2 regions of the Geodermatophilus bullaregiensis genome follow, and region 2 is predicted to be linked to the other one. Evidence: predicted binding sites of a transcription regulator. Region 2 holds the regulator's gene; the other holds the start of a gene.
What was found. Region 2 encodes LexA, which represses DNA repair genes until DNA is damaged. Its sites were predicted from a motif close to TCGAACANNTGTTCGA; they were not measured.
Positions count from the first base shown of each region.

Region 1: ruvC (crossover junction endodeoxyribonuclease RuvC) is a predicted target of LexA. The motif match lies at 7,008-7,023, and genes of this name have one in related genera.

Region 1 is NZ_JAFBCJ010000001.1:579,014-588,189, reverse strand. It holds gene pgsA (phosphatidylinositol phosphate synthase) at 1-605, shown strand, start outside; gene JOD57_RS02685 (phosphatidylinositol mannoside acyltransferase) at 602-1,537, shown strand; gene JOD57_RS02680 (glycosyltransferase family 4 protein) at 1,537-2,742, shown strand; gene JOD57_RS02675 (LemA family protein) at 2,753-3,286, shown strand; gene pdxS (pyridoxal 5'-phosphate synthase lyase subunit PdxS) at 3,351-4,274, shown strand; gene JOD57_RS02665 (heparan-alpha-glucosaminide N-acetyltransferase domain-containing protein) at 4,282-5,403, shown strand; gene pdxT (pyridoxal 5'-phosphate synthase glutaminase subunit PdxT) at 5,429-6,106, shown strand; gene JOD57_RS02655 (YebC/PmpR family DNA-binding transcriptional regulator) at 6,103-6,855, shown strand; gene ruvC (crossover junction endodeoxyribonuclease RuvC) at 7,044-7,610, shown strand; gene ruvA (Holliday junction branch migration protein RuvA) at 7,607-8,251, shown strand; gene ruvB (Holliday junction branch migration DNA helicase RuvB) at 8,295-9,176, shown strand, end outside.
Region 2 is NZ_JAFBCJ010000001.1:1,305,594-1,314,769, forward strand. It holds gene nrdR (transcriptional regulator NrdR) at 1-109, opposite strand, end outside; gene JOD57_RS06030 (hypothetical protein) at 622-1,233, opposite strand; gene JOD57_RS06035 (LysM peptidoglycan-binding domain-containing protein) at 1,388-2,020, opposite strand; gene lexA (transcriptional repressor LexA) at 2,324-3,118, shown strand; gene JOD57_RS06045 (hypothetical protein) at 3,182-4,285, opposite strand; gene JOD57_RS06050 (phosphatase PAP2 family protein) at 4,251-5,009, opposite strand; gene hflX (GTPase HflX) at 5,122-6,597, opposite strand; gene JOD57_RS06060 (hypothetical protein) at 6,762-6,965, shown strand; gene dapF (diaminopimelate epimerase) at 6,973-7,878, opposite strand; gene miaA (tRNA (adenosine(37)-N6)-dimethylallyltransferase MiaA) at 7,875-8,810, opposite strand; gene JOD57_RS06075 (class III extradiol ring-cleavage dioxygenase family protein) at 8,807-9,176, opposite strand, start outside.

The DNA.
Region 1 (9,176 bases), 730 kb from region 2:
GCCGCTTCTGGGCGCCGGTGGTGGCGCAACTGGCCCGGGCCGGGGTGACCCCGGACATGGTCACGGTCACCGGCACGCTCGGCGCGATGGCCGGCGCGGTGCTGCTCATCGCGCACGGCTCGCTGTTCTGGGGCGCGTTCACCGTGACGCTGTTCGTGTTCCTCGACATGCTCGACGGCGCCCTGGCCCGGGCCCGCGGCGGCGGGTCGGCGTTCGGCGCCGTCCTCGACTCCACCTGCGACCGGGCCGTCGACGCCGCCGTCTTCGGGGCGCTGGTGTGGTGGTACACCGGCAGCGGCGGGAACCGGCTGCTCGCCCTGCTCGCCCTGCTCGGCCTCGTCCTCGGCGTGCTGACCAGCTACATCAAGGCCCGCGCCGAGGGAGTCGGCATCCCCTGCGACGTCGGGCTGGTCGAGCGCACCGAGCGGCTCATCCTGGTGCTCACCGGCACCGGCCTCACCGGCCTGGGCCTGCCCCACGCCGTCGACGTCGGCCTGTGGCTGCTGGTCGCCGGCGGTGCGGTGACCGTCGCGCAGCGGGTGGTCGCCGTGCACCGCGGCGCCCGCGGCGAGGCGGCGCCGGCGGCGTCCACGCCGGCGCGGTGAGCGGTGTGCGCGCCCGCGTGGCCGACCGGCTCACCGACCTCGGCTACGCGGCGGGCTGGCAGGCCGTGCAGCGGCTGCCGGAACCGGTGGCCCGCGGCGCGTTCGACGCCGGCGGCCGGTGGGCGGCCGGGCGCGACGGGCGCCGCGTGCGCCAGCTGCGGGCCAACCTGCGGGTGGCCACCGGGGGGCGGCTGAGCGAGGACGAGCTCGCCGACCTCACGGTCCGGGCGGTGCGCTCCTACGCCCGGTACTGGCAGGAGGCCTTCCGCCTGCCGCGGCTGCCCGGCGAGCGGATCGTGGCCGACACCGCCAGCTCCGGCGTCGAGCACCTCGAGAAGGCCCGGGCCGACGGCCGCGGCGTCGTCGTCGCCCTGCCGCACAGCGGGAACTGGGACGCCGCGGGGGTGTGGCTCGTCGACTGGCTGGGCGGGCCGTTCACGACCGTCGCCGAGCGGCTGCGGCCCGAGTCGCTCTACCGGCGGTTCCTCGACTACCGCGCGTCCCTCGGCATCGAGGTGCTGCCGCTGACCGGGGGAGCGCGGCCCAGCTCCGCCGTGCTGCGCGAGTGGCTGGCCGGCGGCGGCTTCAGCTGCCTGCTCGTCGACCGCGACCTGGGCTCCGGCGGCGTCCCCGTGGACCTCTTCGCCCGGCGGGCCACGATGCCCGGCGGCCCCGCGCTGCTGGCCGCCCAGACCGGCGCGGCGCTGCACCCGGCCGTCTGCCGCTTCACCGACCGCGGCTGGGAGTTCGCGGTCCGGCCCGAGGTGCCGGTCGACGGGCCGGGGAGGTTGCGCGACCGGGTCGCCGCCGCGATGCAGGGCGTCGCCGACGCCTTCACCCAGGACCTCGCCGTCCGCCCCGAGGACTGGCACGTGCTGGGCCGGATCTGGGCCGACGTGCCGCCGGACCCGCCGGCGGGGGAGCGCGGCTGATGCGGATCGGCCTGGTCTGCCCCTACCAGTGGGACGTCCCCGGCGGGGTCCAGTACCACGTGCGCGACCTCGCCGAGACGCTGCGCGGCCTGGGCCACCACGTCGAGGTGCTCACCCCTGCGGAGCACGAGGAGTCGCTGCCGGCCGAGCACGCGACCTGGGCCGGGCGCGCCGTGCCGGTCCCCTACAACGGCTCGATGGCCAGCCTGCAGCTCGGGCCGGTCAGCGCCACCCGCGTGCGGCGCTGGTTGCGAGAGGGCGACTTCGACGTCGTCCACGTGCACGAGCCGGCGACACCCTCGGTCTCCCTGGTCGTCTGCATGATCGCCACCGGCCCGATCGTGGCGACCTACCACGCCGCCACGATCCGCTCCAAGTGGCTGGCTGCCGTCGGCCCCCTCATCCGCCCGTGGCTGGAGAAGATCTCCGGGCGCATCGCGGTGTCGGACTCCGCCCGCCGGGTGCAGGTCGAGCACCTGGGCAACGACGCGGTGATCATCCCCAACGGGGTGCACGTCGCGCCCTTCGCGCAGGGCCCCTCGCTGCCCGGCCACACCCGCGGCGTGGACGGGCCGACGATCGGTTTCCTCGGCCGCTACGACGAGCCGCGCAAGGGCCTGCCGGTGCTGCTGGAGGCCATGCGCGGCGTCGTCCGCGAGCACCCCGGCGCGCGGCTGCTGATCGCCGGCCGGGGCGATCCCGACGCGGTCCGGGAGCTGCTCGGCGAGGACCTCGCCCCGCACGTGTCGTTGCTCGGCGAGCTCACCGAGGCGCAGAAGGCTGCCTTCCTGCGGTCGGTCGACGTGTACTGCGCGCCCAACCTGCTGGGTGAGTCCTTCGGGATCGTGCTCATCGAGGCGATGGCCGCCGGCGCGCCGATCGTGGCCAGCGACCTCGACGCCTTCGTCCGCGTGCTCGAGGACGGCGCGGCCGGCGTGCTGGTCCGCCGCGGCGACAGCGCCGCGCTGGCCCGGGCGCTGTCCGACCTGCTCACCGACCCCGACCGCCGGGCCCGCCTGTCCGCGACCGGCCGGGAGGTGGCGGCCGGCTACGACTGGCAGGTGGTGGCCCGCCGGGTGCTCGCCGTCTACGAGACCGTCGTCCTGCCCGGCGCCGGTGGGGTCACGGCCGCCGACGACGGGGACCTGGCCGCGGTGACCGATGACGGGGCGTGGCCGTCCCCGCCACGGGGGGTCCGCCGCTAGCGTGGGGTGAGTGACGCCCGACGCCCTGATGCTCCTCGCCGGCGTCGTCGTCCTCCTGCTGGCCTGGACGGCGTGGACGCTGACCCGCCTCCGTCGCCTCGAGGGACGCATGGCGCGGGCCTGGACGGTGCTCGACGCCCGGCTGCAGCAGCGCGCCGCGCTCGCCGCCGACCTGGCCTCCGAGCACTCCGCCGTCCTGGGCGAGGACCGCACCACCCGGCTCAAGACCGCCGCCCACGAGGCCCGCGAGCTCCCGGCCGGCGACCGCGAGCTGGCCGAGAACGCCCTCGGCCGGGAGCTGCGGGCCCTGCCGGCCGACCTGCCCGGCGTGCCGCCGGCGCTGCTGGGCGCGCTCGCCGAGGCCGAGGACCGCATCGCGCTGGCCCGCCGCTTCTACAACGACGCCGTCCGCGACACCCACCTGCTGCGCGAGCGGCGGCTGCCCCGGCTGCTCCGGCTGCACGCCGACCAGCCGCTGCCCCGGTTCTTCGACGTCGAGGACGGCCTGGACGCCGTGACCAGCGGCACCTCCGCCCTGCGCTGACCGCTCTACGATGGGCGGGCCGTGCGCCGTGTCCGGCCCGGCCGTACCCCTCCTGGAGCAGCCCGTGTCCTCGCACGCCGACGTCCCCGCCTCCCCGACCGCCGTGCCGGCCACGGGCACCGACCGCGTCAAGCGCGGCCTCGCCGAGCAGCTCAAGGGCGGCGTGATCATGGACGTCGTCACGCCCGAGCAGGCGCGGATCGCCGAGGACGCCGGCGCGGTCGCGGTCATGGCGCTCGAGCGGGTGCCCGCCGACATCCGCGCGCAGGGCGGCATCGCGCGCATGAGCGACCCCGACCTGGTCCAGGGGATCATCGACGCGGTGTCCATCCCGGTGATGGCCAAGGCCCGCATCGGCCACTTCGTCGAGGCCCAGGTGCTGCAGAGCCTCGGTGTCGACTACATCGACGAGTCCGAGGTGCTCACCCCGGCCGACGAGGCCCACCACATCGCCAAGCGCGACTTCACCGTGCCCTTCGTCTGCGGCGCCACCGACCTGGGCGAGGCGCTGCGCCGGATCGCCGAGGGCGCGGCGATGATCCGGTCGAAGGGCGAGGCCGGCACGGGCAACGTCGTCGAGGCCACCCGGCACATGCGCGCGCTGCGCACCGGCATCAAGCGGCTGGCCACCCTCGACGAGACGGAGCTGTACGTCGCGGCGAAGGAGCTCTCGGCGCCGCACGACCTCGTCGTCGAGGTCGCCCGGCGCGGGGAGCTGCCGGTGGTGCTGTTCACCGCCGGCGGGATCGCCACCCCGGCCGACGCCGCGATGATGATGCAGCTGGGCGCCGAGGGCGTCTTCGTCGGCTCGGGCGTCTTCAAGTCCGGCGACCCGGCCCAGCGCGCCGCGGCGATCGTGCAGGCCACCACGTTCTTCGACGACCCCGCCGTGATCGCCAAGGTCTCCCGCGGGCTCGGCGAGCCGATGGTCGGCATCGACGTGGCGACGCTGCCGCCGAGCGAGCGGTACGCCACCCGCGGCTGGTGAACCGGGCGTGACGGCGCAGCGGGAGGCCGTCGGGGACGCCGGCGCGCCCGCCGGTCCGGAGCCGGTCGCCCCGACCGGACGGCGGGTCGCCGGTCTCGACGTCGCCCGCGGGCTGGCCGTCCTCGGCATGTTCGGCGCCCACCTGGGCGACACCGGCGACCTCGGCTGGGACCCGGCCACGTGGCGGGCGCTCGTCGACGGCCGCTCGTCGATCCTGTTCGCCACGATGGCCGGGATCTCCATCGCGCTGCTGTCCGGCGGCCGCACCCCGTTCGCCGGCCGCGAGCTCGCCCGGGCCCGCACCCGCGTGCTGGTCCGGGCCGCGTGGGTGTTCGCCATCGGCGGCGTCCTGGAGCTGCTCGACACCTTCGTGGCGATCGTCCTCGGCGTCTACGCGGTGCTCTTCGTCCTGGCGCTGCCGTTCCTGCGCTGGTCGCCCCCGCGGCTGCTGCTCGCCGCGGGCGTCGTCGTCCTGGCCGCGCCGCCGCTCACCGTCGCCGTCGGGCAGTACGCCACCGAGCACGACGCGGAGGGCGACGCGTTCACCTTCCTGCTGTTCACCGGCTACTACCCGGCGGCGGTCTGGCTGGCCTTCGTGCTGGTCGGGCTGGCGGTGGGTCGGCTGGACCTGCGGGCCGCCCGGGTGCGCGCGGGCCTGGTCGCCGCCGGGTCGGCCGCCGCGGTGCTGGGGTACCTCGGTGGCCTGCTGAGCACCCGGGAGCTCGCGCCCGGGAGGCGGCTGGTCGGGATCGAGGCCGGCTTCGGCTCCTCCGGCGAGTGGGACCCGGCGTGGTTCGCCGGCGCGCAACCGCACAGCGGCACGCCGTTCGAGGTGGTCGGCTCGGGCGGGTTCGCGGTCGCCGTCGTCGGGGGGTGCCTGGTGCTCGCCGACCTGCTGCCGCGGCTGACGTACCCGCTGGCGTCGGTGGGCGCGCTGGCGCTGTCGGTCTACACCGCGCAGATCGTCGCCATCCGGGTGGTGGAGTCGGGGTCCTCCGCCGACTGGGGTCAGTGGGTGCGCTTCACCCTCACCGCCCTGCTGCTGGCCACGGCGTGGCGGCTGCGGCTGGGCCGCGGCCCGCTGGAGCGGCTGCTGACCTGGAGCTCGCAGCGGGCGGCCGGGCCGTGAGGGGCGCGCCGTAGCCTGGTCCCTCGTGTCCCGGACCCCCGTCGTCGGTGTGCTGGCCCTGCAGGGCGACGTCCGCGAGCACCTCGCCGTCCTGGCCGCCCTCGGTGCCGAGGCGGTGCCCGTCCGGCGTCCCGACGAGCTGGCCGCCGTCGACGGGCTGGTCCTGCCGGGCGGTGAGTCGACGACGATGACGAAGCTCGCCGTCCGCACCGGCCTGCTCGAGCCGCTGCGCGCCGCCGTCCGCGGCGGGCTGCCCGCCTACGGCACCTGCGCGGGCCTGGTGCTGCTGGCCGACCGGCTGCTCGACGCCCCGCCGGACCAGCCGACCGTCGGCGGCCTCGACGTCACCGTGCGGCGCAACGCGTTCGGCCGGCAGGCCGACTCCTTCGAGTCGCGGGTCGCGCTGGACGGCGTGCCGGGCGGGCCGCTGTCGGCGGTGTTCATCCGCGCGCCCTGGGTGGAGGAGGCCGGGCCGGGGGTGCAGGTGCTCGGGCGGGTCGTGGGCGGACCGGCCGACGGTAGGATCGTCGCGGTGCGCCAGGGCGACGTCGTGGCCACCAGCTTCCACCCCGAGCTGACCGGGGACACCCGGGTCCACGCGCTGTTCGTGGGGATCGTGCGGCACAGGGCCGCGGTCGGCCGGGCGGTGGCAGTCCCCAGTGGCGCCGGCGCCGGCGCCCCCGACCTCGGAGGAGAGCAGTGAGCGGCCATTCCAAGTGGGCGACCACGAAGCACAAGAAGGCCGGGATCGACGCCAAGCGCGGCAAGCTCTTCGCCAAGCTGATCAAGAACATCGAGGTCGCCGCCCGCACCGGCGGCGGCGACCCGGCGGGCAACCCCACGCTGTTCGACGCCATCCAGAAGGCGAAGAAGAGCTCGGTGCCCAACGACAACATCGACCGGGCGGTCAAGCGGGGCGCCGGCCTCGAGGCCGGTGGCGTCGACTACCAGACGATCACCTACGAGGGCTACGCGGCCGGCGGCGTCGCCGTCCTCGTCGAGTGCCTGACGGACAACAAGAACCGCTCGGCCATGGAGGTCCGCACCGCCATGACCCGCAACGGCGGGTCGATGGCCGACCCCGGCTCGGTCTCCTACCTCTTCTCGCGCAAGGGCGTCGTGGTCGTGCCGCGGAGCGGCGGCGTCGACGAGGACACCGTGCTCGTGGCGGTGCTCGACGCCGGCGCCGAGGAGGTCCGCGACCTCGGCGACACGTTCGAGGTGGTCTGCGAGCCCGGCGACCTCGTCGCCGTCCGCACCGCGCTGCAGGACGCCGGCATCGACTACGACTCGGCCGAGGCCGGCTTCGTCCCGAGCGTCACCGTCGAGCTCGACGAGGAGGGCGCCGGGAAGGTGTTCCGCCTCATCGACGCGCTCGAGGACTGCGACGACGTGCAGAACGTCTACGCCAACTACGACGTCTCCGACGAGGTGCTCGAGAAGGTGGGCTGAGGGAGGACCCCGCTGCCCCCCACCCCTCGCAGGCTCGCCGCGGGCCCCTGCAGCGGGGCCGTTCCAGCAACGTCACCAGGCTCGCCGCGGGCCCCTGCACGGAGGCGCGGGCGTGTCGCGCCGTCACGTCGTCCCGGGCGGTTAGCCTTCCGTCGAACACCAGTTCGGGCTTTCGGAGGCGGCTTCACATGCGGGTGCTCGGCATCGACCCGGGGCTGACCCGGTGCGGCTGGGGCGTGGTCGACGGCCGCCCCGGCGCCCGCCCGGCCGCCGTCGGGGTGGGGGTCATCCGCAGCTCCGCCGAGCTCGACCTGGAGCTGCGGCTGCTCGAGCTGCACACCCAGGTGACGGCGCTGCTGCGCGAGCACCGGCCCGACGTCGTGGCCATCGAGCGGGTGTTCACCCAGAACAACAAGGGCACCGCCACCGGCACCGCCCAGGCGGCCGGGGTCGCGGCGCTGGCCGCCGCGCAGGCCGACCGGCCGGTCGCCTGGCACACGCCGAGCGAGGTCAAGGCGGCCATCTCCGGCAACGGCCGCGCGGACAAGGAGCAGGTCACCCTCATGGTCACCCGGGTGCTGGGCCTCCCGGCCGCCCCGAAGCCGGCCGACGCCGCCGACGCCCTGGCGCTGGCGGTCTGCCACGTGTGGCGCGGCCCGGCGCAGGACCGGCTGCGGGTCGCCGCGATCGCCGGTGGCATCGGCGCGCCGGTGCGCTCGACGACGCTGCCGCGGTGGACGGGGGTGTCCCGGTGATCGCCAGCGTCAACGGCCGGGTGGCCGCGGTCTCGCCCGACGGCGCGGTGGTCGAGGTCGGCGGGGTCGGCCTGGCCGTGCAGTGCACGCCGGGCACCATCGCCCGCCTCACGGTGGGCCAGGACGCGCGGCTGGCCACCAGCCTCGTCGTCCGCGAGGACTCCCTCACCCTCTACGGCTTCGCCGACGACGACGAGCGCCAGCTGTTCGAGCTGCTGCAGACGGCCAACGGCGTCGGCCCGCGGCTGGCCCAGGCGGTGCTGGCCATCCACCCGCCGCGGGAGGTCCGCCGCGCGGTGTCGATGGCCGACGTCAAGGCGCTGATGCAGGTGCCCGGCATCGGCAGGAAGGGCGCCGAGCGGCTGATCCTCGAGCTGCGCGACCGGCTGGGGACGACGACGGCGGACACCCAGCTCGACGGTCCGGCGTCGGCGCCGGCCGGGCTCGCCCCGCTCACGCCGGTGGCGCCGTGGCGGGACCAGCTCGCCTCGGCGCTGGTCGGGCTGGGCTGGAGCAGCCGCGAGGCCGACACCGCGATCACCGCGCTCACGCCGGTGGCCGACGAGCAGCTCACCACCACCGGCCGGGTCGACGTCGCGCTGCTGCTGCGCCAGGCCCTGCAGCTGCTGGGCCGGTCGTGAGCGGCCCGGCTGACCCGCCGGCCGGCAGCGGACGGGAGGCACCGTGAGCGCGCCGTTCGACCGGGGGCTCGCCGGCGAGGTCGAGGCCGGTCCGGGCCGGGAGCTCGGCGTCTCGCCGCAGGCCGGTGACGAGGAGCGGGTGGTCGAGTCGGCGCTGCGGCCGCACTCGCTGCACGACTTCATCGGCCAGCCCAAGGTGGCCCGCCAGCTCGCGCTGGTGCTCGAGGGCGCCAAGCGCCGGGGCCGGCCGCCGGACCACGTGCTGCTGTCGGGCCCGCCGGGGCTCGGCAAGACCAGCCTGGCGCTGATCATCGGCTCCGAGCTGGGCACCTCGGTGAAGATCACCAGCGGTCCGGCGATCGAGCGCTCCGGCGACCTCGCCGCGATGCTGTCCAACCTCGGCCCCGGCGACGTGCTGTTCATCGACGAGATCCACCGCATCGCGCGGCCGGCCGAGGAACTGCTGTACATGGCGATGGAGGACTTCCGCGTCGACGTCGTCGTCGGCAAGGGGCCCGGCGCCACCGCCATCCCGCTGGAGATCAACCCGTTCACCCTGGTCGGCGCGACCACCCGGGCCGGGCTGCTCACCGGGCCGCTGCGCGACCGCTTCGGCTTCGTCGGGCAGATGGAGTTCTACGAGCCCGCGGAGCTGCAGCTGGTGCTCGCCCGCAGCGCGGAGCTGCTCGGCGTCGAGCTGACCGAGGACGGGTCGGCCGAGATCGCCGGCCGCTCCCGCGGCACGCCGCGCATCGCCAACCGGCTGCTGCGGCGGGTGCGCGACTACGCCGAGGTCGAGGGCGACGGCCGGGTGACCCGCGCCGTCGCGCAGGCCGCGCTGGCGCTCTACGACGTCGACGACCTCGGTCTCGACCGGCTCGACCGCGCGGTGCTCGAGGCGCTCGTCGCCCGGTTCAACGGCGGC
Region 2 (9,176 bases):
GGCGACCGCAGGCCGGGCACGAGCGGCGACGGCGGGTGGTGGCCCCCTCGTCGGCCTCGCGCGAGTCGATCACCCGGCTGTCGGGGTTGTGGCAGAACGGGCAGCGCACTGCGGTTCACCTCCCTCCGCGGACGGCCCGGCGTCGGTGACCGGTGTCCCGGTCCCGGCGGCTGGTGCCGGCGGCCGCTGGTCACCCCCCGGCGTCCGTCTGTGGACCCCGCTGGGGACATCCGGTGGATGCCCGGGGGAGGTCCTGAGGACGGGCCTGTGGAGAACTCCCGGCGGTGCAACTACTAGATGTAGGGGGACCCTAGGCCGGGCCCCACTACATCTGCAAGCCGGATGCGGGCGTGTCTCTTCCGCCGAGACGCGGTCGTGACCCACTGGTGACCAGGCGCGAGCACGCTTCCCACCCGTCACACGACACGCCGGGACGCCGCGCGTGTCGGCGTGCGGAACGGGCCGGGGCAGGGGTATGGGCGCGACCGGACGGGCACCGGACCGAGGCCGGAGGCCCGTCGCACCGACGCCGACGGGTCCCCTGTGACGGAGGCTCGGAGGACGCGCCGGGGCCCGGAGCGCGGTCCAGGGGCGCCCGACGGGGACGCGGGACCGGACGGCTCAGACGGAGGGGCGGACGGCCGGACGGCCGGGCCGCGGGTGTGAGGCCAGGTCGTCGAGGCGGATCGGGCGGGTCAGCAGGTCGGGCTCACCGGCGGCGTCGGCAGCAGCGGCGGGGGTGTGGGCCGGTGCGCCGAGGGCGATCGCGGGCGTCTCGGCGGTGAGGGCGCGGTGGCGGCCGGCGTCGGCGGGCGCACGGTGCCGGCCGGCGCCGGCGGGGCCGACGGCGGACTGCTCGGCGGTGCCGTCGGCGCCGTGGCGGCGGGCGGCGCGGAAGGCACGGCGGGCCGGCGTGACGGCGGTCATGACCACTGTCGCGTCGGGTCGCGCCGCGGATCCCTGCCCGCCGGTGTGGGCCGCCGGCGGTGCGGCCGGCGCCTCTGCGGAGGCGAGGGAGAGGTGCCGCTCCGGCAGCCGCACGGCCGCGAGGTCGACCCAGGTCGTCTCCCCGTCGGCCCCGTCGCGCCACCGGACCTGCGCCTGGCAGCCACCGGTCTCGTCGTGCCGCCAGCCCAGCATGGCACCGGGGACCCAGGCACCGTCCACCAGGACCTCGACGTCCTGCGGCGAGCGGAAGGCGACTGCGGCCCGGCTGTTCACGGCTGCTGACACGCCCCCGACCGTATGCGCCGGAACGGCTCCGGTCCGTGAGCGACCTCGCCCGGAGGGTTGACGAACCGGACGCGGCAGCCTCGTCCAAGTCTGCCGGGACGGGGCCGGGGCGCGGCGTGCACGCCGGGTGCGCCCCCGCGGGTCGCGCCCGTGCTCACGGCAGCTGGAGGACCTGGCCGGGCACGACCACCGAGTCCTCGAGGTCGTTGAGCTCCTCGATGGCGTCGACCACGACCCGCACGTCCTGCCCGTCGCCGGTGACCTCCCCCGCGATCGACCAGACCGTGTCACCCGGCTCGACCACGACGCTGCTCTCCCCCGCCAGCCGCAGCCCGCCGTCGCCGCCGGGGAGCAACGGCGAGACCCACGAGCCCAGGGCGACCGCCGCGCCCAGGGCGAGCGCGGTGAGCAGGCGGCGGCCCCGGCGGGTCAGCCGCACGGCGGACGGCGCCGGCGCGCACCCGCCGCGGACCGCGCCCGCGGTGGTCCGGGAGCGCAGCGGGCGCCCACTCGGGCGGGCCGGGTCGCGGCGGGTGCGCGGCGCCTCGGCGGACGGTCCGGCGCCGGCCCCGCCGGTGCGCGCCTCGGCGGTGGCCGGCCGGTCGGGGACCGGGCGCAGGTGCGCCGCGACCCGCGGACCGGAGCCCGGCAGGGCAGCCCGCTCCACCGGCCACGCAGGGCGATCGGGAGCCGCCGCACCCCCACCGGCTCCCGCTCCGAGCAACGGCCGCCACGGGACCTGGACCGTCGCGTCGAACTGCAGCACGTCCTGCCGCACGCTCCCCATGACCACTCCTCCTCCTCCTCGGACCCACCTGGTCGAACACGTGTTCGACCGAACGCCACTGCGATTCCTACCGCACGCCTCCGACAGGGGCGACCCGACACGTCCCCGGCGGTTTCGAACACACGTTTGAAGTACCGGCGCCGAGGCGCTACCGTCCGATCAGCACCCGTCCGCCGTCGTCTCCGGACGTCGTGGGGGTCACGGCCGGCTGCGGATCCCGCACGGGACGGCGGCCGGACCGGGCACCCCGGGCGGAGGGGCAGGACACGAGGGCTGTGGCGGCACAGTCGGCGAGGAGGAGACGTGGCGGGCACGAGCGGGACCGGCCAGCGCACGCGGACCGGTGGGACGGCGACCCGGCGCGGCGCGAAGGCCGGCGCGACGACGGAGACCCCGGCCGCGGGCGACCAGGCCGGCGCGGTGCGCACCTTCCCCGACCGCACGGAGGCCGGCGACGGTCTCACCCAGCGGCAGCGCCGGGTGCTCGAGGTCATCCGCGACTCGATCGAGCGGCGCGGCTACCCGCCCTCGGTGCGCGAGATCGGCGAGGCCGTCGGCCTGTCCTCCGCGTCGTCGGTCGCCCACCAGCTCTCGGTGCTGCAGAAGAAGGGCTGGTTGCGGCGCGACCCCAACCGCCCCCGCGCGCTCGACGTCCGGCTCCCCGGCGAGACGCCCGGCGAGGCCGGTGCACCCGCGGCGCCGGCCGCCGCGGCCGACGCCGGCGCACCCACCTACGTGCCGCTGGTCGGCCGGATCGCCGCCGGTGGCCCGGTGCTCGCCGAGCAGGCGGTGGAGGACGTCTTCCCGCTGCCCCGCGAGCTGGTCGGCGAGGGCACGCTGTTCATGCTGCGCGTCGCCGGCGACTCGATGGTCGACGCGGCCATCTGCGACGGCGACTGGGTGGTCGTGCGCCAGCAGCCCACCGCGGAGAACGGCGAGATCGTCGCCGCCATGCTCGACGGCGAGGCCACGGTGAAGACCTACAAGCGGCGCGACGGGCACGTGTGGCTGCTGCCGCACAACCCCGCCTACGAGCCGATCCCGGGCGACGAGGCGACCGTCCTCGGCCGGGTCGTCACGGTGCTGCGCCGCGTCTGACCACCGCTGGCGCCCTCACGGCCGCTCCGGTCCGACGGCCGTCCCGCGCCTGCGGGGCGGCCGTCAGCCGTTCCGGGGTGGGCCGGCCGCGGGGCGCCGCCGGAGCAGCCGCCCCCCGATCCAGACCAGCGCGGTCGCGACGGCCGCGGCGACCAGCCCGGCGGTGACCGGCGAGACGCCGCTGCTGCCGTCGGAGAGCAGCTCCGGCAGCGACGGGTCGGCGGGGGCCGCCGCAGACGACGGTGCCGTGGTGGCGGGGACGGGGACCAGCGTGACGTCGCCGGGGACGCCCTCGCCGGCCACGAGCAGGGCGCTGCCGTCCGCGGTGAAGCTGACCGCCTCCCCCTGCGGCGCGGCCGGCAGGGCGACGCGGACCGGCTCGCCGGCCAGCGCGCCCGGGACGTCGGAGCCGGCCAGCGGCCAGACGTAGGCGTCGGTGTAGGTCCGCAGCGCGAGCCGGCTGCCGTCACGGGCGACCGCCCCGCCGGTCACCAGCAGCTGGCCGGCGCGCCCCACCGGGCCCCCGGGCGTGCCGGTGAGCGTGACGGTCACCGTGCCGACGTCGGCCAGCCCGACCGTCCCGCCGTCGACCAGCGCCGTCGCCGGCCGGTAGACGTGACTGGCGCCGAGCACCTCCTTGGTGACCACGTACGGCGTGCCGTCGGGCGCCAGCAGCAGTGCCTCGGCGTCGTGCGGGCCGTCGGGGAAGGTCATCCGGTACAGCCCCGTCGTCCCGTCGGGGCGCAGCGCGAGGAGCGCGACAGTGGCGCGGGTGGCGTTGTTGTCCCCGGTGTCGGCCAGCCAGACGGTGCCGTCGGGACCGACGGCGAGGTCCTCGGGGTCGTAGGGGTCCAGCGGCGCGGTGACCACGTCGACGACCTGGCAGGCGCCGTCGAGGACGTACACGGCCGCCTGGTCGCCGCCGTCGACCATCGCCAGCACGCGGTCGCCGACGTCGACCAGCCCGGAGAGCTCGGCCAGCCGCGGATCGGTCACCTGGCAGCGCGTCGACGGGGCGACCGGCTCCTCGGCGGCGGCGGCGGGCGGCGCGGCTCCCAGTGCCAGGCCGAGCGCGGCGCCGGCGAGGGCGACCGCACGGACGCACCGGCCGGGGACGGACCGGGCGCCCGCGTCAGGTCTGCGCCGGTGGGCGGCCGGCTCGGACACGTGCCCAGCGTGACAGCACGGATGAGTCGAGTCCGCGAACCACGCCCAGCAGGAGCAGTCCGACGGCCGCGCCGACCACCGCGTCGGTGACCCAGTGGAAGTCCAGCGACACCATGGCCACACCGGTGGCCACCGGCCCCAGGACGGAGAGCCACCACAGGGTGCGCTGCAACCAGGGCCGGAGCCGGTACTCGACCGCCTGCCAGCGGGCCACGCCCCACATGAGCACGGCGTTGGCCACGTGACCGGAGGGGTAGGACGCCCCGTCGCGGTGGAAGAACGACCCGGGGTAGGCCGGTGCGGTGCGCCCGGTGCCGAACTTGACGGCGTAGACGACGACCGTCAGCAGCAGCAGCGCGGCGAGGACCCGCACGAGCGGGAGCAGCGTCCGCCGCCGAACGCACAACCAGCCGACCAGGACGGCCAGCACGGCCAGGATGGTGCCGCGGCCCCCGATCTGGGTGACCACCCAGACCGGCCAGTAGGCCGGTGAGTTCCGCAGGTCCCAGCCGCTGACCACCTCGGAGACCTGCAGGTCCACCCGCTCCAGGTAGCCGCGGGTGAGCAGGTCGGCGGTGACGGCGACGGCGACGAGGAGGGCGCCCAGCAGCAGCCACCACGGCGGCCGGCCGGACGTCACCACGCGCCCGGACGGGGCCGCGTGCTCACCCGGCTCGTCGCCGGACGGCGCGCCGGCCGGGCGTCGCGCCACGCCGCTGGTCACGCGGTCACGGTACCGGCCCGTGACCGGCCCGTGACCTCGGAGCGGCCGACGGCGAGCCGCCCGGGTGCCCGGCGGGGAGCCGGGCACCCGGGCGGCGGGGGCAGGGGACGGGTCAGCCGACGGGTGCGGCGAACGCCTCCAGCGCGGCGGCCAGGCCGCCGTCGACCCGGGCGGACAGCCGGGTGCCGGCCACCTCGTGCTGCTCGGTGAGCACCTCGCCGTCCCGGTGCACGCGGGCCACCAGGTCACCGCGGTCGTAGGGGACGAGCACCTCGACCTCGACGTCCGGGTGCGGCAGGCGGGTGGCGACGATCTCGCGCAGCGTCTCGATGCCCTCACCGGTGCGGGCCGAGACCCACACCGCGCCGGGCAGGGCGCGGCGCAGTGTCAGCACGTCGTCCTCGGTCATGGCGTCGACCTTGTTGACGACGATCAGCTCGGACACCGCCGCCGCGTCGATCTCCCGGAGGACGACGTGCACCGCGTCGATCTGGCCGAGCGGGTCGGGGTCGGAGCCGTCGACGACGTGCAGCAGCAGGTCCGCGCCGGCCACCTCCTCGAGCGTCGACCGGAACGCGTCCACCAGCTGGTGCGGCAGGTGCCGCACGAAGCCGACGGTGTCGGTGAGGGTGTACTCGCGGCCGTCGGGCGACTGCGCGCGGCGCACCGTCGGGTCGAGGGTGGCGAACAGCGCGTCCTCCACCAGCACGCCGGCGCCGGTCAGCCGGTTGAGCAGGCTGGACTTGCCGGCGTTGGTGTACCCGGCGATCGCCACGCTGGGGACGGCGTTGCGGTCCCGGCCCGAGCGCTGCGTGGCGCGGGCGGTGGCCATGCCGGCGATCTCGCGGCGGAGCTTGCTCACCCGCGACCGGATGCGGCGCCGGTCGGTCTCGATCTTGGTCTCACCGGGACCGCGGGTACCGATGCCGCCACCACCGGCGACGCGGCCACCGGCCTGCCGGGACAGCGACTCACCCCAGCCGCGCAGCCGCGGCAGCATGTACTGCATCTGGGCGAGCTCGACCTGGGCCTTGCCCTCCCGGCTGGTGGCGTGCTGGGCGAAGATGTCGAGGATCAGCGCGGTCCGGTCGACCACCTTGACCTTGAGGATCTTCTCCAGCGCGTTGAGCTGGCCGGGGGTCAGCTCGCCGTCGCAGATCACGGTGTCGGCACCGCTGGCGGCCACGATGTCGCGGATCTCCCCCGCCTTGCCCGAGCCCACGTAGGTGCCGGCGTCGGGCTTGTCGCGCCGCTGGCTGACCGCCTCGAGCACCTCGGAGCCGGCCGTCTCGGCCAGGGCCGCGAGCTCGGCCAGCGACCGGTCGGCGTCGGCCTGCGTGCCCTCGGTCCAGACGCCGACCAGCACGACCCGCTCGAGGCGCAGCTGCCGGTACTCGACCTCGCTGATGTCGGCGAGCTCGGTCGACAGCCCGGCCACGCGGCGCAGTGCGCCACGGGCCTCGAGGTCGTAGGAGCCGGTCGAGTCGTCGTCCCACTGACCGTCCGGTGCGGGGCGCGGGGTGCCCTCTGCTCGCTCGGCCCGGTCCTGCGCGTCCGTGAGCACGGCGCGGTTCTGTGCAGTCGTCATCGGGTCCAGCGTGGCACGTGCGCCGTCCCCGGTCATCTCACTTACCTGTGCAGTCCTCATACGCGCCGTACAACACCGCTGGACGGCGATCGCATCCCGGCGTTCACGTCCGGGGGCCCACCGGGTAGGGCCGGGGTGACCGCAGCGATCCCCCAGGAGGACCCGTGAGCACGAGCAGCGACGAAGCTACTGACGACCCGGGCCGCGACCCCGTGGGCCTCGAGGTCCCGCGCAACCCCTTCGGCGGCGCCGACCAGGACACCGGGGCGGGCAAGCCGCGCGGCACCGGGAACGTGGGCCCCGGCGACAAGCCGGAGGCGCCGACCGACGAGCCGGAGACCCGCGCCGACACCCCCGACAACCCCTAGCCGGGCGTCAGCCGTCCAGCCACTCGCGGGTGAGCTCCCCGGCGGCCACCACGACGGCGGGGCCGCGCAGCACCGTCGTCTCCGGGGAGACGTCGACCGACAGCCGCCCGCCGGGGACGTCGACGACGACCGTGCCGCGCACCGAGCCGTCGCCGGACCCCGCGGCCGGCCGGGCGTGGGCCAGCGCGGCGTAGGCGGTGGCGCAGGCGCCGGTGCCGCAGGAGCGCGTCTCCCCCACGCCGCGCTCGTGCACCCGCAGCCGCACGTGCGCGTCCGCGCCCTCGACGTCGGCCGCCAGCACCCGCACGAACTCGACGTTGACGCCGTCGGGGAACAGCCCCGGGTCGACGTCCGGCCGCGCGGTGAGGTCGAGCGCATCGAGGTCGGCGTCGGTGAGGCACACGAGGTGCGGGTTGCCCATCGAGACCGCCTGACCGGGGAAGGTCCGCCCGCCGACGGCCGCCTCGCCGCGGCCGAACGGCCGGGCCGGGCCCATGTCCACCCAGTAGGTGCCGTCGGGTCCGGCGCCCACGCGGCGCGGCCCACCGCGGGTGCCGACGAGCACGCCGTCGGCGCAGGCCGACCGGTCGAGCAGCCCCTCGCCGACGAGCACGTGGAGGAACAGCCGGACGCCGTTGCCGCACATCTCGGCGTGGGAGCCGTCGGCGTTGCGGTGGTCCATGAACCACTCGCAGCGGTCGAGGTCCGCGCCGAGGACGGCGGGCGCGTCGGGCACGTGCCGGCTGCGCACCACCCGCAGGACGCCGTCGCCGCCGAGGCCGGAACGGCGCTCGCACAGGCGCGCGACCAGCGCGGCGTCGAGGCGGTCCTCGGGCCAGCGGTCCCCGTCGGGGTCGGGCAGGACGACGAAGTCGTTCTCGGTGCCGTGCCCGAGGAGGAACCGGTCGCTCACCGCCCGATCGTACGGCCGCCTACCAGTGCCCCGACGGCGTCGGCCAGGTCGGGGCGGGCGGCGTCGAACCAGGTGGTGGCCGCGTCACGGCGGAACCACGACCGCTGCCGCCGGACGAACCGCCGGGTCGCGGTGACCGTCCGCTCCCGCGCCTCCTCCGGCGTCAGCACGCCGTCGAGCTGGGCGAGCACCTGCGCGTAGCCGAGCGCACGCGAGGCGGTCGGCCCCTCGCGCAGCCCGTCGGCGGCCAGCGCCTCGACCTCGGCGACGAGCCCGGCGGCCCACATCCGGTCCACCCGCTGCGCCACCCGGGCGTCGAGCTCGGCCGGCTCCCGGTCCAGGCCGACGACGACGGCCGGGTAGTGCGGCCGCGGCTCGGGCAGCGTCGCCCGGAACGGGCCGCCGGTCAGCTCGACGACCTCCAGCGCGCGCACGATCCGCCGTCCGTTGCTCGGCAGGACGGCGGCCGCGGCGGCCGGGTCGACGGCGGCCAGCCGGGCGTGCAGCGCGGCCGGCCCGGCGTCGGCCAGCTCGCCCTCCAGCCGGGCTCGCACCGCCGGGTCGGTGCCGGGGAAGTCGAGGTCGTCGAGGACGGCGCGCACGTACAGGCCGGACCCGCCGACCAGCAGCGGCAGGACGCCGGCCGCGCGCAGCCGGTCGACCTCGGCACGCGCGAGGCGCCGGTACGCGGCCACCGAGGCGGCCTCGCGGACGTGCCAGACGTCGAGCAGGTGGTGCGGCACGCCCTGCCGCTCGGCCGCGTCGGGCTTGGCGGTGCCGACGTCCATGCCGCGGTAGAGCTGCATGGAGTCGGCGTTGACCACCTCGCCGCCGAGCCGCTGCGCCAGCGCGACGGCCAGCGCCGTCTTGCCGGTGGCGGTGGGCCCGACGACGGCGACCACGGGCGGGCGCCCGTCGTCCGCAGAGCTCACCGGGCCGCCCAGGCGGCCACCAGGTAGCCGACCCCGTACGGCGCCTCGTCGGCCAGCAGCCGGGCGCCCACCTCGCGGCCGGCCAGCAGGGTCCCGACCGCCCGCCAGACGGGCACGCCGGCCGCCAGCAGGCGCCGGCCCTCCCCCGGGTCGAGGGCGGCCAGCGCGGCGGCGTCGCCGGCGGCCAGCGCGGCGGCGACCGCGGCGTCGAAGGGTGCCGCCGCGGCGTCGAGGTGGCCGGGGGCCTTCACGCTGCGCCGGGCCGAGCCGTCGCCCACGGCCAGGACCCCCACCGGACCGGGGAGGCCGGCCACGACGGCGGCCAGCTCCTCCGGTGCGACGCCGACCCGGGCGCCGGCGTGCCCG